One region of the Micromonospora sp. NPDC049801 genome, then DNA from elsewhere that is predicted to be linked to it. Evidence: riboswitches for the same ligand, from Rfam matches in the RefSeq annotation. Region 1 holds a riboswitch; each other region holds the start of a gene.
The links. A riboswitch is a leader RNA that binds a small molecule or an ion and turns the genes downstream of it on or off. The one in region 1 is predicted to bind cyclic di-AMP.
Positions count from the first base shown of each region.

Region 2: linked by a shared signal. The riboswitch ahead of AB0I89_RS21605 (NlpC/P60 family protein) and the one ahead of AB0I89_RS07215 (transglycosylase family protein) in region 1 are both predicted to bind cyclic di-AMP.
Region 3: linked by a shared signal. The riboswitch ahead of AB0I89_RS27060 (hypothetical protein) and the one ahead of AB0I89_RS07215 (transglycosylase family protein) in region 1 are both predicted to bind cyclic di-AMP.
Region 4: linked by a shared signal. The riboswitch ahead of AB0I89_RS04635 (C39 family peptidase) and the one ahead of AB0I89_RS07215 (transglycosylase family protein) in region 1 are both predicted to bind cyclic di-AMP.

Region 1 covers NZ_JBFAMS010000003.1:314,695-318,886, forward strand. Annotated here, with positions in the region: gene AB0I89_RS07200 (BTAD domain-containing putative transcriptional regulator) at 1-344, opposite strand, end outside; gene AB0I89_RS07205 (peptidase inhibitor family I36 protein) at 530-931, shown strand; gene AB0I89_RS07210 (peptidoglycan-binding domain-containing protein) at 1,041-1,529, opposite strand; cyclic di-AMP (ydaO/yuaA leader) riboswitch at 1,798-1,968, shown strand; gene AB0I89_RS07215 (transglycosylase family protein) at 1,968-2,660, shown strand; gene AB0I89_RS07220 (hypothetical protein) at 2,736-3,092, opposite strand; gene dinB (DNA polymerase IV) at 3,196-4,192, opposite strand, start outside.
Region 2 covers NZ_JBFAMS010000012.1:84,651-88,842, reverse strand. Annotated here, with positions in the region: gene AB0I89_RS21615 (pyridoxamine 5'-phosphate oxidase family protein) at 1-12, opposite strand, end outside; gene dcd (dCTP deaminase) at 90-668, shown strand; gene AB0I89_RS21605 (NlpC/P60 family protein) at 740-1,780, opposite strand; cyclic di-AMP (ydaO/yuaA leader) riboswitch at 1,793-1,928, opposite strand; gene AB0I89_RS21600 (peptidoglycan recognition family protein) at 2,164-4,119, shown strand; gene AB0I89_RS21595 (NlpC/P60 family protein) at 4,178-4,192, opposite strand, start outside.
Region 3 covers NZ_JBFAMS010000017.1:62,597-66,788, reverse strand. Annotated here, with positions in the region: gene AB0I89_RS27070 (AAA family ATPase) at 1-944, shown strand, start outside; gene AB0I89_RS27065 (cation diffusion facilitator family transporter) at 1,052-1,969, shown strand; cyclic di-AMP (ydaO/yuaA leader) riboswitch at 2,082-2,213, shown strand; gene AB0I89_RS27060 (hypothetical protein) at 2,267-3,295, shown strand; gene AB0I89_RS27055 (hypothetical protein) at 3,389-3,916, shown strand; gene AB0I89_RS27050 (SRPBCC family protein) at 3,936-4,192, opposite strand, start outside.
Region 4 covers NZ_JBFAMS010000002.1:262,909-267,100, reverse strand. Annotated here, with positions in the region: gene AB0I89_RS04645 (hypothetical protein) at 1-260, shown strand, start outside; gene AB0I89_RS04640 (hypothetical protein) at 438-1,208, shown strand; cyclic di-AMP (ydaO/yuaA leader) riboswitch at 1,494-1,634, shown strand; gene AB0I89_RS04635 (C39 family peptidase) at 1,868-2,716, shown strand; gene AB0I89_RS04630 (alpha/beta hydrolase) at 2,850-3,596, shown strand; gene AB0I89_RS04625 (CDP-glycerol glycerophosphotransferase family protein) at 3,601-4,192, opposite strand, start outside.

The sequences.
Region 1 (4,192 bases):
TCGGGCAGCCCGTCGGCACGCTGCCGCAGCGCGTCGAAGTGCGGGCCGTCCACTGTCTCCGGTGGCAGGTCCAGCAGGTAACCACCCGACCGTCGCGCCAACACGTCCGGCGCGCCCGCGTCGGCCAGCACCCGGCGGAGCCGGGCGAGGTAGACGTGCAGGTTGTGGCGAACCCGGGGCGGCGACGCGTCGCCCCAGACCCGGTCCACCAGAGCGTCCAGGTTCACCGGTCGGCCCACGTCGACCGCCAGTGCGGCCAGGACGGCGCGCTGGCGGGCCGCTCCGGCATCGACCGGACGGCCGTCCGCCCAGACCTCGACCGGCCCGAGGACCCGAATCTCCATGAACCGCCGCTCGCTGCACCGCCGGTCGCCCCACCGGCACCCCCGGGACAGCCGGATTGAGGTTCCGGCAGGAATTCGTCGACCTTCCGCGCAGATCATCGTTGCTACAAGGACATCGATCAACGTGATGTCGGCAACTCGACTCGCGGCCGGTTCCGGTCGTGACGACACCGGAGGTCACCATCGTGCGAAGTGCTCTGCGAAGGCTCACGTCCGCGCTGCTCGGTACGATCGCCGTGGGCGCCACGCTCGGCGTCGCCCCGAGTCCGGCCCAGGCCAACTACGCCTGCCCGTCGGGTCTGCTCTGCCTGTACGCCGGGGCCAACTTCAGCGGCGACATCTTCCTGCTCGACGGTCCGTACAACGGATGCAACGACGTCCCGCTGCCCTCGTACTTCCGCAACCGGGCCCAATCGATCATCAACAACCGGCCGTCCGGCACCGTCTCCACCTTCTGGGACAACGCCAACGCCACCGGCCTGCTCGGCTACCAGCACGCCTATGGCTACCGGGCGAACCTGGCGTACGACTCGGCCGCGATCGGGGGGAACTGGAATCAGCGGATCGAGGCGGTCCGGGTCTGCTGATCCATGAGCGTCGCCGCGCAGGGGGGGAGCCGGCGACGCCGCACCGGGGGAGGGGCCGCCACGGCGCCGGCCGGAGTCCGCGAGGGCTCCGGCCGGCGCTGTACGGCGGTCAGCCCGGGTAGTAGCAGACGTTGGGAATGACCGGGCCGCCGTTGACCCCGAAGATCGCGAAGCCCATGTACGCACGTGTCTGCGGGCCGTACTCGCCGTCCTCGGCGATGTTCGCGTACACGATGTCCTCATTGATCTTGTGCTGGGCGTACCGGACGGCGTCCCGGGTCTTCGGACCGTAGTTCCCGTCCAGGCTGAGCGACCGCGCGTAGCAGTTGTTCAGCGCCTCCTGGAGCACCAGCACCGCGGAGCCCGAGTGGCCGTAGGTGAGGTAGCAGCTTTTGTTTCCGGTCTGCCAGCCGACGGTGGGCACGTGCATGTCCGCGCCGCCCGGGTAGCCGCCGACCCGGTAGAAGGTCAGGCTGGTGCACGGGCTGGACGCCTGTGCGGCGGTCGGCGCGGACAGCGTCAGGCCAGCGCCGGCCAGTAGGGCTACGAGGACGGCTGCGGCGCGGCGACGGCCGTTGCGACTCTGCTGGAGCGGCATGATCTCCTCCTGGGGTGTCGTTTCCGGGACGGACCCGGTGTGCTCCAGAGCATCGCTACCGCCCGTCTACGGTTTCCTGTCCGAACGTCAATTCACCGGGACGGCAGGCCCTGATCGGAAACGGTCCATGATGGCCGCTGCACAGGTGGACGTCCTCCGCAACCGCTGGCCGCAGCGCCCCGCGTGAGCCGGTGAACAACTTCACAAGCGGTGGGCGACCGTCACCCACCGTGCCTACCGTCGGTCGGGTCCACCACCGTGGACGCCGCGACCGGCAACGCCAAATCCTGCCCCCGGTCGTCGGAAACAGAACCCGGGCAGGAGCGGGGGACCCAACGTTCCTCGGTGCATGTCACCTCGGGGTGAAGCCGCCAGCGCGCGGCCGGGCTCCTCGGCCCGAACCCGACAGCTCACCTCGCCGGCGTGGAGGAATGATCCATGACGTCTGCGTACACCCCCCGTCATCGACGGGTCACCACCCGCCGCGTCGCCGTCGGTACCCTGGCGGTCGGCGCGGTCACCGGCGCCGTCGCCCTCTTCGGCCCGGCGGCCCCGGCCCAGGCCGGTGTCAACTGGGACGCGATCGCCCAGTGCGAGTCCGGCGGCAACTGGAAGATCAATACCGGGAACGGCTACTACGGCGGGCTGCAGTTCTCCCAGGGCACCTGGGCCGGCTACGGCGGCACGAAGTACGCCGCCCGCGCCGATCTGGCCAGCCGTGGCGAGCAGATCGCGATCGCCGAGAAGGTGCTCGACGGGCAGGGCATCGGCGCGTGGCCGACCTGCGGCCGCAAGGGCGGCTCGTCGGGCGGTACCTCGACGAAGTCCACCGCGAAGTCCCCGACGAAGTCCACCGCGAAGTCCCCGACGAAGTCGACCTCCAAGTCGTCGACGTCCACCTCCGGCAAGGAGCGGCCGGCACGCGGCGACCAGCCGGCTACCCGTGGTCACGAGCGGACCGCCCCGGCGGCCGGCGGCGACACGTACGTGGTCGCGCCGGGGGACACCCTGTCGGAGATCGCCGAGCGGCACCCCCGCAGCGGCGGCTGGCAGGCCCTGTACGAGCGCAACCGTCAGCTGATCGGCGCGGACCCGGGCCTGATCTTCCCGGGGCAGCGGCTCGCTCTCTGACGTACGTACCGACGAACGCTCGGCCGGGTCACCGGCCGAGCGTTCGTTCGTCTGGCGCTGTCCTCGCGGGACGGGTCACGCCGCCGAGGCGGCCGACCTCGCCTCGCGGCGGGCCATCACGTCGCCGTTCCAGCCCCAGCGCTGCGCCGGCGCGGCGGCCTCGGCCGTCCAGCCGGTGCCGCCCCCGCCACCGTCGATGGCCGTCTCGACCGAGTCGGGGGTGCTGCGGGCCAGTCGCAACGACTGCTCGGCGGTCGTACGCGCCGCACACGGCCAGGACTGGCCGGCGCACTGGAGGTTGCGGCAGCGACCCTCGTCGTCGGCCTCGTGGGCCTCGAGCACGTCGACCGCGAGCTGCCAGAGCAGCGGGTCGGTCACGTCGCCCGGACGTTCGGCACGACGGCTCGGTCGGTTGCTGGTCTCGTCGGACATGGGCCCCCCTCGTCAGGCTTTCCCCTCAAGACTTCACCTGTGTGCGGCCGGCTAAACCGCCGACCTGCTGTGATGTGTCTCCGGTCGCAGCAACCGGGGCGCTCTAGTCCGGCAATAGCGGCATCTCGACACCGGGAGCGCGGCCGAGCAGCGCCGCCCGGGTGAGCGCCGTCGAGCCGAAGCGGTCGCGGACCGCGTCCACGGCGGCGTCCAGGTCGGCCCCGGTGTTGGCTTGGAACGGCAGCTCCGGCTGCACCGGGTTGTCGTCCAGGTTGCCGACCGAGACGCCGAGCAGGGTGACCCCGCGCCGGTCGATCTCCGGTAGGGCGGCCCGCAGCAGTGTCCGGGCGGCGGCGAGCAGTGCGGTGGTGTCGGCGGTCGCCTTGGGCACGGTGTGCGAGCGGGTGGCGCGGGTGTAGTCGCCGAAGCGGAGTCGCAACACCATGGTGCGTCCGGACCGTCCGGCCGCCCGCATCCGTCGGGTGACCCGGTCGACCAGACCGGCGAGGATGGCGTCCAGTTCCTCCGGCGCAGGTGGGGTACGCCCCAACGCGTGCTGCGCGCCCATCGAGCCCCGCCGGCGGCCCACCTGCACCGCCCGGGGGTCGCGGTTGTGGGCGAGAGCGTGCAGGTGCCGGCCGGCGCCGGCCCCGAGCAGGGACACCAGCGCGGCCTCGCCGAGCCGGGCCACGTCCGCGACGGTACGGATCCGGCGTTCCCGCAGCTTCGCGGCGGTGACCGGACCGACGCCCCAGAGCCGTTCCACCGGCAGTGGATGCAGGAACGCCGTCTCGGCGTCGGGGGCGACAACCAGCAGCCCGTCCGGCTTCGCCACCGCGCTGGCCACCTTCGCCAGGAACTTCGTCCGGGCCACACCCACCGTGATCGGCAGGCCGACCCGGTCGCGGACCTCCCGGCGCAGCCGCTGGGCGATGTCGGCCGGCGTGCCGACCAGCCGGCGCAGCCCGCCCACGTCGAGGAACGCCTCGTCGATGGAGAGCCCTTCGACCAGCGGCGTGGTCTGGCGGAAGATCTCGAACACCGCCCGGCTGGCCTGCGTGTACGCCGACATCCGGGGCGGCACCACGATCGCGTCCGGG
Region 2 (4,192 bases), on a different contig from region 1:
CCAGGAAGCCATGCGAGCATTCTATCGAACAAATGTACGAGGAGCGACCTCGACACGCTGGTCACCGCCCACCTCGCTATGGTGGTCCGATGCTGCTCTCCGACCGTGACCTGGTCTCCGAGATCAAGGCCGGCACGCTGGGCCTGGAGCCGTTCGAGCCCACCCTGGTCCAACCCTCCAGCATCGACGTACGACTCGACCGGCTGTTCCGGGTCTTCAACAACCATCTCTACACCCACATCGACCCGGCCATGCAGCAGGACGACCTGACCTCGGTGGTCGAGGTGCCCGACGGCGAGCCGTTCGTGCTGCACCCGGGAGAGTTCGTGCTCGCCTCGACGCTGGAGGTGATCTCGCTCGGCGACCAGCTCGCCGGCCGACTGGAGGGGAAGAGCTCGCTGGGCCGCCTCGGCCTGCTCACCCACTCAACCGCCGGGTTCATCGACCCGGGCTTCTCCGGGCACGTCACGCTGGAGCTGTCCAACGTGGCGAACCTGCCGATCACCCTCTGGCCGGGCATGAAGATTGGTCAGCTCTGCATCTTCCGACTCTCGTCGCCCGCCGAACACCCGTACGGCTCGGTGGTCTACGGCTCGCGTTACCAGGGTCAGCGAGGCCCGACGCCCAGTCGCTCCTGGCAGAACTGGCGTGCCTGGCCGACGCGCTGATCCGCCCTTGCGATGTAAGGAAGGGCCCCCTTCTATACCTGAGGCGTTAGAAGGGGGCCCTTCCTTACACCTCAGCCGGGGCGACCGTAGCTGTGGATGGGCCCGTCGTCGACCTTCTTCATCTTGACGGGCACACCGGCCTGGGAGGCGTGCACCACCCAGCCGTCGCCGACGTACATCCCGACGTGGTGGATGTCGCTGTAGTAGAAGACCAGGTCACCGGGGCGCAGGTCGCCCTTGCTGACGTTCTTGGTCACCCGGCTCTGCGCGGCGGCGTTGTGCGGCAGCGACACACCGGCCTTCGCCCAGGCGGCCAGCATCAGCCCGGAGCAGTCGTACGAGTTCGGACCCTCGGCGCCCCACACGTACGGCTTGCCGATCTGGGCGCAGGCGAACTTGACCGCGATGCCGGCACCGCCACCCGGGTAGCTGGCCGGGCAGGGCGCGGGACGCAGCGAACCGCCGCCGCCGTTGCCGTACACCTTGAGGCGCAGCTTCTGTAGCCGGTCGATCTCCTCGTTGATCTGCTTCTTCTTCGCCGCCAACTGGGCCTCGGTGCGGGTCAGCTGGACCACCATCTCGTCCAGCGGCGCCTTCTGCCGGGCCAGCTCGTTGCGCAGGTCGGCGACCTGGCGGACGTCCTCCTGCTGGTTGTGGGCGAAGCGGTCGAGCATTTCGAGCTGACCGACCATCTCACTGGGCGACCGGCTGCCGAGCATCGTGTTGACGGTCGACAGGTTTTCACCCATGTACGCGCGGACGGCCAGCGCGCTGACCTTGTCCATCGCGGCGTCGACCTGGCGCTCCAGCGGCGCGATGCGGGCGGCGAGCGTGTCGGCCTGCTTGCGCTTGAAGGCCAGGTCGGCTCGGGTGGCGTTGTGCCGCTCGATGATCGGTTCGAGCTTGTTCCAGTCGTCGTCGATCTGCCGTTCGATCTCGGCGACGGACGGGTCGGCGTGGGCCACCGTGGCGCTACCGGTCAGGACGACGGCGACGCCGACCAGGGCGGCGAGGGCGGTGGTGAAGCGGGACCAGCGTGGACGCGGCACGGTCGACGTCGGGTCGGCCGGGGCCGACCGTCCGGACGACGGCCGCGGGGCTTGGAGGGCCACCGGGTTCCGTACTCCTTCTTCCTGACCGCCTACCGGGTTAGCTGACGGGTTCGGGCGGGAAGTGGGCGCCCTACCGCAGGAACTGCGGATTCACCCCGAGGAACCTGGGTCCCCGGCTCGCTCGCGAGCGACTCGGCGGTGTCGGTCCGTTACCGCCCGGGGTGGGCAGACCTGCTACCGGGCCGACGAATGACCAGAGTAGAGACGGCCGTTACCGATCCGCAACCCGTGCGGCCGTGACACTCCGTACCGATTGCGGCGGGCCATCGAGCGGACGTGAAGATTTCCTTCCGTACGTTTCGAAACATGGAAAGGTATTGACGTGGGCTCCCGAGCAGGACGAAGGTGACGGCACCGACACCAGTTCACATGTAGGGGGTTCGATGAAACGTCCGACCCTGCTCGCCGTCGCGCTCGTCACCGCCACGGCGGCCGTGCCGCTGTCCGCCGGCCCGGCCACCGCGGCCCCCGCCGCCGACCGCCAGCAGCAGTACGCCGCCGCGGCGACCGAGTACGGCGTACCCATCGACGTACTACTCGGCGTCTCCTACCTGGAGTCCCGCTGGGACAGCAATGCCGGCACGCCGAGCACCAGCGGCGGCTACGGCCCGATGCACCTGACCGACGCCCGGCACGTGACCGCCCTGCCCCGGGGCGGTCACCACGACGCCCCGGGAGAGGATCCGCGCGGCGACGAGTCCCGTCGTCCTCTCGCACCGGCGCCCGCCACCGGCAACGCGCCGCCCAGCGCCGCGCTGCAGACCGTGGACGCCGCCGCCGCGCTCACCGGCGCCACCGCCGAGGCGCTGCGCACCGACCCGACGACGAACCTCCGGGGTGGGGCGGCGCTGCTGGCCGCGTACCAACGGGAGGTCGGCGCCCCGGTCGGAGTCGGCACCGACCCGGGCACCTGGTACGGCGCGGTGGCCCGCTATGCCGGCGCGGACAGCGCCGATGCCGCGGCGGCCTTCGCCGACGAGGTCTTCACCACGATCGGCGCGGGCGAGACGCGGGTGACCGACGACGGCCAGCGGGTCACGCTGCCGGCCCGGGCGGTACGACCCGAGCGGTCCTGGCTGGACCGACTGGGGCTGCGGCGACTCGCCCGCCCGGACGGGTTGGAGTGCCCGAGCACCGTGTCCTGTGAGTGGATCCCGGCACCCTACGCGGCGTTCGGCGACGGCGACTACGGCAACCACGACCTGTCCGACCGGCCCGCCCGGCAGAAGATCGAGTACATCGTCATCCACGACACCGAGGCGAGTTGGGCGACCACCCTGCAACTCGTCCAGGACCCAACCTACGTGAGCTGGCACTACTCGCTGCGCTCGGTGGACGGGCACATCGCCCAGCACGTCCGCACCAAGGACGTCGCCTGGCACGCCGGCAACTGGTACGTCAACGCCAAGTCGATCGGGCTGGAACACGAGGGCTTCGCCGCGCAGGGCACCTGGTACACGGAGGCGATGTACCGCACGTCGGCGAAGCTCGTGCGGCACCTCGCGCTGCGGCTGGGCATCCCGCTGGACCGCCAGCACATCATCGGCCACGACAACGTGCCCGGCACCACGGCGGCGACGGTCCGCGGGATGCACTGGGACCCGGGGCCGTACTGGGACTGGACGCACTACTTCGACCTGCTGCACGCCCCTCGGCTGGACACCGGCACCCCGGCCACCGGGCTGGTCCGGATCGACCCCGACTACGCGACAAACCAGCCGGCGTTCACCGGATGCGTCACCCCGGGGGCACCGTGCGCGCCCCGCGGTTCCTCGTCGGTGGTGCTACGCACCGCGCCGGCTCCGGACGCGCCACTGGTCAACGACATCGCGCTGCGCCCCGACGGCACCCCGAACACGATGGACGTGTCGGACCACGGTGCCCGCGCGTCCGCCGGCCAGACGTACGCGCTGGCCGGTCGACAGGGCGACTGGACGGCCATCTGGTACCTCGGGCAGCGGGCGTGGTTCCACAACCCCGCGTCCGCGCCGACGGCCACCTGGACGGTCGGCATGGTGGTCACCCCGAAGCCCGGCCGGGCCACGATCCCCGTCTACGGGCGGGCGTACCCGGAGCAGGCGGCCTACCCGGCCGGCGTGCCGTACCAGGCGATCTCACCGTTGCAGTACACCCTCGCCGCCGGCCAGCGGTACGCCGTCGGCGCGGTGCTGCCCGGCGAGTACTACCGGGCCAGCACGTTCGACGGCTCCTCGCCCGGCGACTGGACGGTGATCCGGGGCCAGAACCGGTACGCGCAGATCCAGTTCGGCCACCGCGTCATGTACGTCGACCTCGCCGACGTGCAGTTGCTGCCGTCCCCGGTGGGCGCACCCCGCTGAGGAACCACGACGGCCCCCGGTCGAGGTGACCGGGGGCCGTCGTCGTGCGTGCTGGGGATCAGCCAGGTCGGCG
Region 3 (4,192 bases), on a different contig from region 1:
TGCACCCCCGGCACGTGCTGGGCTGGCTGGCTCGACCGGATCGGCTGCGCCGGTACGCCGGCGGGATCCTCTCCGGCGCGGAGATCCGGCTGCTCGGCACGGCGTACCAGAGTCTGGACAGTGCGGGCCTGACCATCGCGGACGTGGCGCTGCTCGACGAGCTGGACGCGCTGCTCGGCAAGCCGGTGAAACCGGCGCGGGCCCGGCGCGACCCGTTCCAGCTCGCGGGCGGCGTTCGTGAGCTGAGCACCGCGGCCGACCGGCAGCGGGCCGCCCGCGCGGCGGCCCGGGAGCGGCCGGAGGACTACCGGGAGTACGCGCACGTGGTCGTCGACGAGGCGCAGGACGTCTCGCCGATGCAGTGGCGGATGATCGGTCGGCGTGGGCGGTTGGCCTCGTGGACGGTGGTGGGCGACCCGGCGCAGACCGCCTGGACCGGTGACCCCGAGGAGCTGACCCGCTCCCGCGACCAGGCGCTGGGCCGGCGCAAACGGCACGAGTTCACGCTCACCACCAACTACCGCAACTCGGCGGAGATCTTCGCGGTGGCGGCGGCGGAGATCCGCCGGCTCTATCCGGACCTGCCCCTGCCGAGGGCCGTCCGCTCCACCGGCGTCGACCCGGTCGAGCTGGTGGTGCCGCCCGCCGGGCTCCAGGCCGCGGCCGTACAGGCGGCCACCGGCCTGCTGGGCGAGGTCGACGGCACGGTCGGGGTGATCACGCCGGTCACCCGCCGCGACGAGGTCGCCGGCTGGCTCGACGCGCTCGGCGCGACGCGCTTGCAGGTGGTGACCAGCCTGGAGGCCAAGGGCATGGAGTACGACGGGGTCGTGCTGGTCGCCCCCAGCGAGATCCGGGCCGATCCGGGCTCGGGTGTACGCACGCTCTACGTGGCGCTCTCCCGGGCAACCCAGCGGCTCACCACCGTCGACCCGACCGGCTGACCGTCGGGTTGGCGCGCCCAGGGGCCGGCCCTCGCCCTACACTTGCACACATAGCGATGTGAGCATACATTTGACCGGGTCCCGGGCGACGTCGGAGGGTGGGTCTCGTGGGAGCAGGACATGACCACCACCACGGGTCGGTCGCCAACGCCGCCCACCAGCATCGCGGACGGCTCTGGGCGGCCTTCGGACTGCTCGCTGCCCTGATGGTGGTCGAGGCGGTGACCGCCTTCCACACCGGCTCGCTGGCGCTGCTCTCCGACGCCGGGCACATGTTCACCGACGTACTCGGCATCGGGATGGCGCTCGCCGCGATCACCGCCACGCGGCGGGCCACCGGCGACCCGCAACGCACCTTCGGGCTCTACCGCCTCGAAGTTCTCGCCGCGCTGGCCAACGCCGTCCTGCTCTCCGGCGTGGCGGTCTACGTGGTGATCGAGGCGATCGGCCGGTTCGGCGACCCGCACCGGGTGCTCAGCGGTCCGATGCTCACGGTGGCCATCCTCGGCCTGCTCGCGAACGTGGTCGCCTTCGGGCTGCTGCGCGCCGGCGCCCGGGAGAGCATCAACCTCCAGGGCGCCTACCTGGAGGTGCTGGGCGACCTGCTCGGCTCGCTCGGCGTGATCGGCGCTGCGCTGCTCATCGCCGTCACCGACTGGTGGTGGGCCGATCCGCTGGTCGCGGTTGCGATCGGCGTGTTCATCCTGCCGCGCACCTGGCGGCTGGGGCGGGCCGCCGTACGCATCCTCGTGCAGGCCGCCCCGGAACACCTCCAGGTCACCGCCGTGCACGACCGTCTGGCCGCGGTGCCCGGCGTGGTCGAGGTGCACGACCTGCACGTCTGGACGCTCACCTCGGGCATGGAGGTGGCCTCCGCGCACCTGACCATGGCGCCCGGCGCGGAGGTCGGCGCGGTGCTCACCGCGGCGCGTACCGCCCTGCGGGACGACTTCCGCATCGAGCACGCCACGCTGCAGACCGAACCCGGTGCCGCCCCGGGCGCCTGCGGTTCCGTCGAGTGGTGACCGTCATCCTTCGCGATGGTGCCGGCACCTTCCGTCACATCGGCTGCACAGACCCCACCAGCACCGGTAGGCTCTGTCCCGGCCACCACCCGGCGGCGCCTCCCGGCGCCGGTGGCGGCCGTCGCCTAATCGCCCGGCAGGGCGAACCGGGGAACCATGTTCCTGGGGTGCATCCGCGTCAGCGGTAGGGATCTTCCGTCCCGAACCCGTCAGCTAACCCGGTCGGCGGCTGACGGAAGGACATGCGTAGTGGCACCAGCACGACCACCCGCCGCCCGGCTTGCGGCACTGATCGTCATGATGGTCACCCTCGGCGTCGCGCTTCCGGTCGGCGCCGCCACCGCCGCTCCCCCCGCCGGCCTGCGGGCCGCCGCCGCGCCCGACGGCGACGAGGAGGGCGGCACCCCGGCGCTACGGGCCCAGCTCGAGGCGGCCAGCAAGGGCTACCTGGACGCGAAGCGCGCGCTGGACACCTCCATCCAGCGGCAACAGCAGCTCGCGGTCAAGCTGAAGGACACCGAGGCCGAGATGACCGTACGCAACGGCAAGGTCGGCGAGATCGCCGGCGTCGCGTACCGCACCGGCCGACTCAGCACCGTCTCGGCCCTGCTCAACAGCAACACCCCCGAGGGCTTCATGGACCGGGCGGCCGCCCTCGACGTGGTGGCCGCCAACGAGGACCGGGTGCTGCGCGACCTGCACGCCACCCGGGACGAGGCGAACCGCACCCGCGTCGCCCTCGACGGCGAGATCCGGGAGCAGCGTAAGCAGGTCGAGGTGATGGCCAAGCGCAAGGAGCAGGCCGAGCGGGCCCTGACGGTCGCCAACGACAAGGCACGCGCCAGCGCCGCCGCCGACACCGACACCGGCTCCAACCGTGGCACCTCCACCGCCAACGCCCAGCCCGCACCGCGCAACTCCGACGGCTCCTGGCCATCCGAGTCGTGCAGCATCAACGACCCCACCCCGGCCAGCGGCTGCATCACCCCCCGCACCCTGCACGCGCTCAACCAGGCCAAGGCCGCCGGCTTCACCCGGTACGTCTCCTGTCACCGCAACGGCGGCTCGGGCGAGCACCCCAAGGGCCGGGCCTGCGACTTCGCCGCGCAGAAGGGTGGCTTCGGCGGCATCGCCACCGGCGGCGACAAGACGTACGGCAACAACCTGGCCGCGTACTTCATCCGCAACGCCGACCGGCTCGCGGTGCTCTACGTGATCTGGTTCAAGCAGATCTGGCTACCCAGCAGCGGCTGGAAGTCGTACAGCGGGGGGAACGGCGACCCCTCCAGCGACCACACCAACCACGTGCACCTGTCGGTGTACTGACCACCGACGCCGTCCGGGGTACGTCAGCGGGCGTACCCCGGACGTCGTCGCTGGTCGGACGACCACGCGGGGTCGGGCCGGGAGCATTCGGGTATGCCGCGAATCGCGCCCCGCACGCGCAAGGCCCTGCTCACCCTGCACCTGGTCACCTCCCTCGGCTGGCTCGGGGCCGACCTGGTGCTACTCACCCTCGGCATCGCGGCACAGCGCGGCGCCGACCCGGCCGTGGTCTACCCGGTCGCCGGGCTCGTCGGCACCGTGCTCTTCGCGCCGCTGAGCGTGCTCGTGTGGCTCGTCGGTGTCGCCAGCGCGCTGCTCACCCCCTGGGGCCTGCTGCGCTACCGCTGGGTGGTGATCAAGCTCGTGATCACCACAGTGATGGTCGGGCTGGTGCTGTTCCTGCTCACGCCGAACCTGCGGCACGCCGCCGCGCTGGGCGCCGCGCTACCGACGCGGGACCGCGCCGACCTGGTGATCGCGCCCGCGGTGTCGACCAGCCTCATGATCATCGCGACGGTCCTGTCGACGTACAAGCCCTGGGGACGCCGACCCGCCGGCGGCACGACGCGGGATCGCCCTGCGCGCCCCGTGACGCCACGTCACGCACCAATAAGGAAGTAGTGGGCGCGGGACCGAGGGCTCACGGCGCGGGGTCGTCGAGGGCCGCGCCGAGGCGCGCGGCCAGGGCGAGGTGGGCGGCGCGGGCCTGACCGAAGGCGTACCGGAACAGGGGTGTCGGCGCGCGCAGGGTGATGTCGACGTCGATGCGGACCAGACCGTCCGGCTCGGCGCGCAGCCGGGTGTGGTTGCGAACCGTGGTGGCGGGCCACTGGCGGGCCACGGTGACGATCTCGTCGGGCTCGCTGACCAGCACGTCCGCGTGGTACGTGGTGCGAA
Region 4 (4,192 bases), on a different contig from region 1:
CGACCGCGGCCCTCTCCACCGTCCTCACCGACCGCGCCGCCACCGGCTCGGCCGCCACCGACAGGGTCGGCGAGGGACGAGCCGCAGAGCTTGGCGCTGACGCCTCCGCGCGGTCGGTCGAGCCGCAGCCCGCCCGGCACGGTGGTTCGGACGCGTTGCCCCGCCCATTGGCGGGCGTGACCTCGGCGCGCACGGGCTCGCAGCGGCCCCTCCGCGCCGCCGGCTCGGCCAGCCGGGCCCCCCGCGCCCCGCCGGCCTAGCGGGGTCAGTCACCGGGGCGGCACGCCGTCCCGCGAGCGCCGGAGTGTGGCGCGCCGAGATCTCCATCACCGGCGACGCCGCCAGACCGAACGCCAGTCACCACACCTGACGACACACCGCCCGCACCCGCCCGTGCGGCATCCCATCGCTTACGTGCTCATGCCGAGGTGTCGATCATGGAAACCGTCGTCTTCTACCAGTTCCTGACCGAGGTGCCCCAGGCCGCCGCCATCTGGTCGGCCCTGTTCCTGCTGGCGCTGACGGTCCTCGCCGTCCTGGTGGCCCGACCGGAGCGGGACTCGCCCGCGGCCGACCCCACGCCGCCGACACCCACCGCCCGCGAGATGGCCGTCGCCGAGATGGCCGACCTGCGCCGGTACGCCGAGGAGGTGGCCGTGGCCGCCGCCCGGGCCGCGCGGACCGCCCGACGGCGGCGCGCTGACTGGCTGGTCGCTCAGGACGAGGCGCAGCGGGCCTGGACCGCGTACGACGAGGCGGACACGGCCGCCCGTCGGGTCGCCGGTGCCGGGGCGTTGCCGACACCGCGTACCCCGCACACCCCCGCCGAGTACGCGGCGAGGGAGCGCTATCTGCACCGTGCCGCCATGGCGGCGCACTGGCGGGGGGAGTTGACCATGGCTCAGCTCGGCGACGTGTTCGGGCACCGGCGCGGCTGGGACCCCCGCCGGCACCCGGTCGAGCAGGAGACGCTGCTCATCCGGGCGATCCGTGACGCGAGGCTGGCCGAGCACCGGACGGCCGCCGAGCGGGAGCGGTCGTCCTGGCGGGACGCCGAGGTGGCCGCCGAGTCGGCGCGCGTCCTCGCCGAGGAGGCGTACGTGGCGGCGGTCCGGTCGCGGCCGAGCCCGGCGTTCTCCCGGCGCACCGCGACGCGGCCGTCGCGTACGGCCCTCGTGGCACGCTGGCGTCCGGCCCGGGCCGGTTGAGCCCGATCCGTTATGTGAGGCGGGTCACCGGCAGCGGAAATCGGGCGGCGGGCATCATCGGCGGCCATTGCGCCCGCGATTGTGGCCGCGTTGTCGGCCACCTGTCCGGTTGTCGCCCACAGGTGCCGGCGGAACCCGTTGTCCCATCGAGTCACGTCAGCGGCAGAACGCGCAGAAATTGCTGGGCCAATCGATGTTTACGCAGGTGGGCGCGGCTTGGCAGAGTGCGTACCGGCCAGTACTGTCGTCCCGTCCGGTGCGGTTACCGATCGCAGGAGGCGACGCCGCGCCGACCCGCTCAATCGTGATCAACGAACCGGGGACCCACAGTAAGTCCGGGGTGAATCCGCGAGCCACGGCCCGCGGTAGGGCGATCTTCCCGCCCGAATCCGTCAGCTAACCCGGTAGGCGGTGACGGAAGGAGTTCCATCCTCGTGCAGCACCCCTCGACCCCCTTGTTGTTCCGCCGCCTCCACGGCGACGCGGTGTCCCCGCTCATCCGCCTCGTGACGGTGAGCTGACCCCCCGGGTCACCGCACTTCCCGCCCGGCCGCGCCGGGCGTTCCCCTGAGCGGCTCATCATCCGCGGGCCACCGCCCGCGCGCTGACGCCTGCCCGGATGCCGGTCGAGCCCCGGTGTGCCGCTCTCCCTGTGAACCGTGGAGGACCTCGTGAAGCACACCCTGAAGCGCCAGCTCCGTCGCCTCGCGACCGAGCGCCCGTACCAAATCGTCGCCGCCTCCGCCGCGGCCCTCGCGATCGCCACCACCGCCGGCGCCCTGGTCGCCGGCGCCGACGACGCCCCGGCCGGCTCGCGTACCCCGACCACGGTCGCCGAGATGCGCAGTGACACCGTCGCCTCCCGTGGCGAACTCCGGTCCGCGGCCCCGTCGGCGAGCGTCGCACCGAGCACCGCCGCCCCGGCCACCACCGCCGCGTCCCCCGCCGCGAAGGCCACGAGCAACCCGGACGTCACCCGGAAGCCGACGCCGCCGAAGCCGCCCGCGACGAAGGTGCTCGACTACGACTACGAGGCGCAGAACACCTACTACAACTGCGGCCCGGCGGCCACCCGCAACGCGCTCAGCGCCAGCGGGATCGACCGCACCCAGGAGGAGCTCGGCGCCGAACTGGGCACCACCGAGATGGGCACCAACTCGGCCGAGGACACCACCCGGGTGCTCAACGCCGAGGTGAAGGGCTCCCCGTACCGCACCCGCATGTTCGCGGGCACGCCCAGCCCGGCCCAGATGGACCGTCTTCAGGCCGACGTCGTCAAGGCCATCACCGATGGCCGGGGCGTGGTGGCGAACGTCGTCGGCGACGCCATCGACACCGAGGGCGGCTATCACTCCTACGGCGGTGGGCACTACATCGCCGTCGTCGGCTACAAGGACAACGGCCGTACGGTGCGGATCGCCGACTCGGCGAACGCCGCCGACCCGGCCTACTGGATCACCACGATCGACCTGGCGAACTGGATCGCCACCCGGGGTTACTCCGCCTGACCAACGCGCGACACCCCACGACGCCGCGGGCGCCGTCTCCCACGAGGGGCCGGCGCCCGCGGCGTCCCCGTGTCGGGCGCGACGCCGGTGAACGGCTCTCGTACCGGGCCGCGAACCGTGGGAGACTGCGGCCGTGGTGGATGAATCGGGTGGTCAAGCTGGCCGGGAGCCGATCCTGTTGCTGCTGCACGGCATGGGGGCGACGAGTGACGTGTGGCTGCCCTGGGCGCCACTTCTGGAGCAGCACTGGCCCGGCCGGTGGCTGGCGCCCGATCTCGCCGGTCACGGTTGGTCGGCGCCGCTGTCGTCGTACTCCTTCGAGGGTTTCGCCCAGCGGGTCGCGCAGGGCCTGGCCTCCGACGACCGCATCGTGGTGCTCGGGCACTCGCTCGGTGGCGTGGTCGGCCTGGCGCTGGCGGCCCGCGCCGCCGGTCTGCCGGTGGACGCGGTGGTGGGCTTGGGCATCAAGGCCGTCTGGGCGCCGGCCGAGCTGGCCCGTGCCGCGGACCTCGCCGCCCGCCCGGTGGGCTGGTTCACCAGCCGTACCGAGGCCGCCCGCCGGTACCTGCGGGTCGCCGGCCTCACCGGTCTGGTCCTCCCGGACCACCCGATGGTCGACGCCGGTCTGCGTCAGGTCGACGGCCGGTGGCGGCTCGCGATGGACAACGCCGCGTTCGCCGTCGGCGCGCCCGACCTGGCGGCGCTGCTCGCGGCGACCGACGTGCCGGTGGTGCTGGCCCGCGGGGAGCACGACCCGATGGTCACGGACGCGCAGCTCAAGGAGTACGGCGTACCGGTCGCCACGCTGTCCGGTCTCGGGCACAACGCGCACCTGGAGGATCCGGCGGCCGTGCTGGCGTTGCTGGAGCCGTACCGCTGACCGGTCAGGCGGCTGCGGGCGCGGGTAGTTCCCGGGCCGAGGTCAGCTCGCGGCGGGCGGCGGTCAGGAAACCCTCGGCGTACGACTCGGCCGGGAAGTCGCCCAGGTAGCGGCGGCGGGTGACCCAGCGGGCATCGGCCAGCGGGTCGGTGTCCAGCAGGGCCGTGAGCACGGCGTCCACGTTGGACATGTCGCGCCGCAGCACGTAGCCCGAGCCGGCCAGTGGAAAGCGCTCGGTGAACCGGTCGCCCTCGTCACCCATGTCGGTGACGGCATACGGCTTGCCGGAGTAGAGGTAGTCGGAGATCACCCCGGAGACGTCGGAGACCAGCGCGTCCGAGCGGTTGACGCACTCGGTCAGGCTCAGCTCCCGGGCGGCCGCGCCGAACACGTGCTGCCGGCCGGTGCGGGCGCGGTCGACGGCCAGCAGTTCGGTGAGCCGGCCCAACTGGCGTGCCGACGCCGGGTTCTGCGCCGTGTACGGATGCGCCCGCAGGATCACCGTCGCGCCACGCCCCAGCAGCCGCCGCAGCAGCTCCTCGGCCACCGGCAGCGAGCAGTAGTCGGCGTCGGCGTGGTGCCCGGTCCAGGTCGGG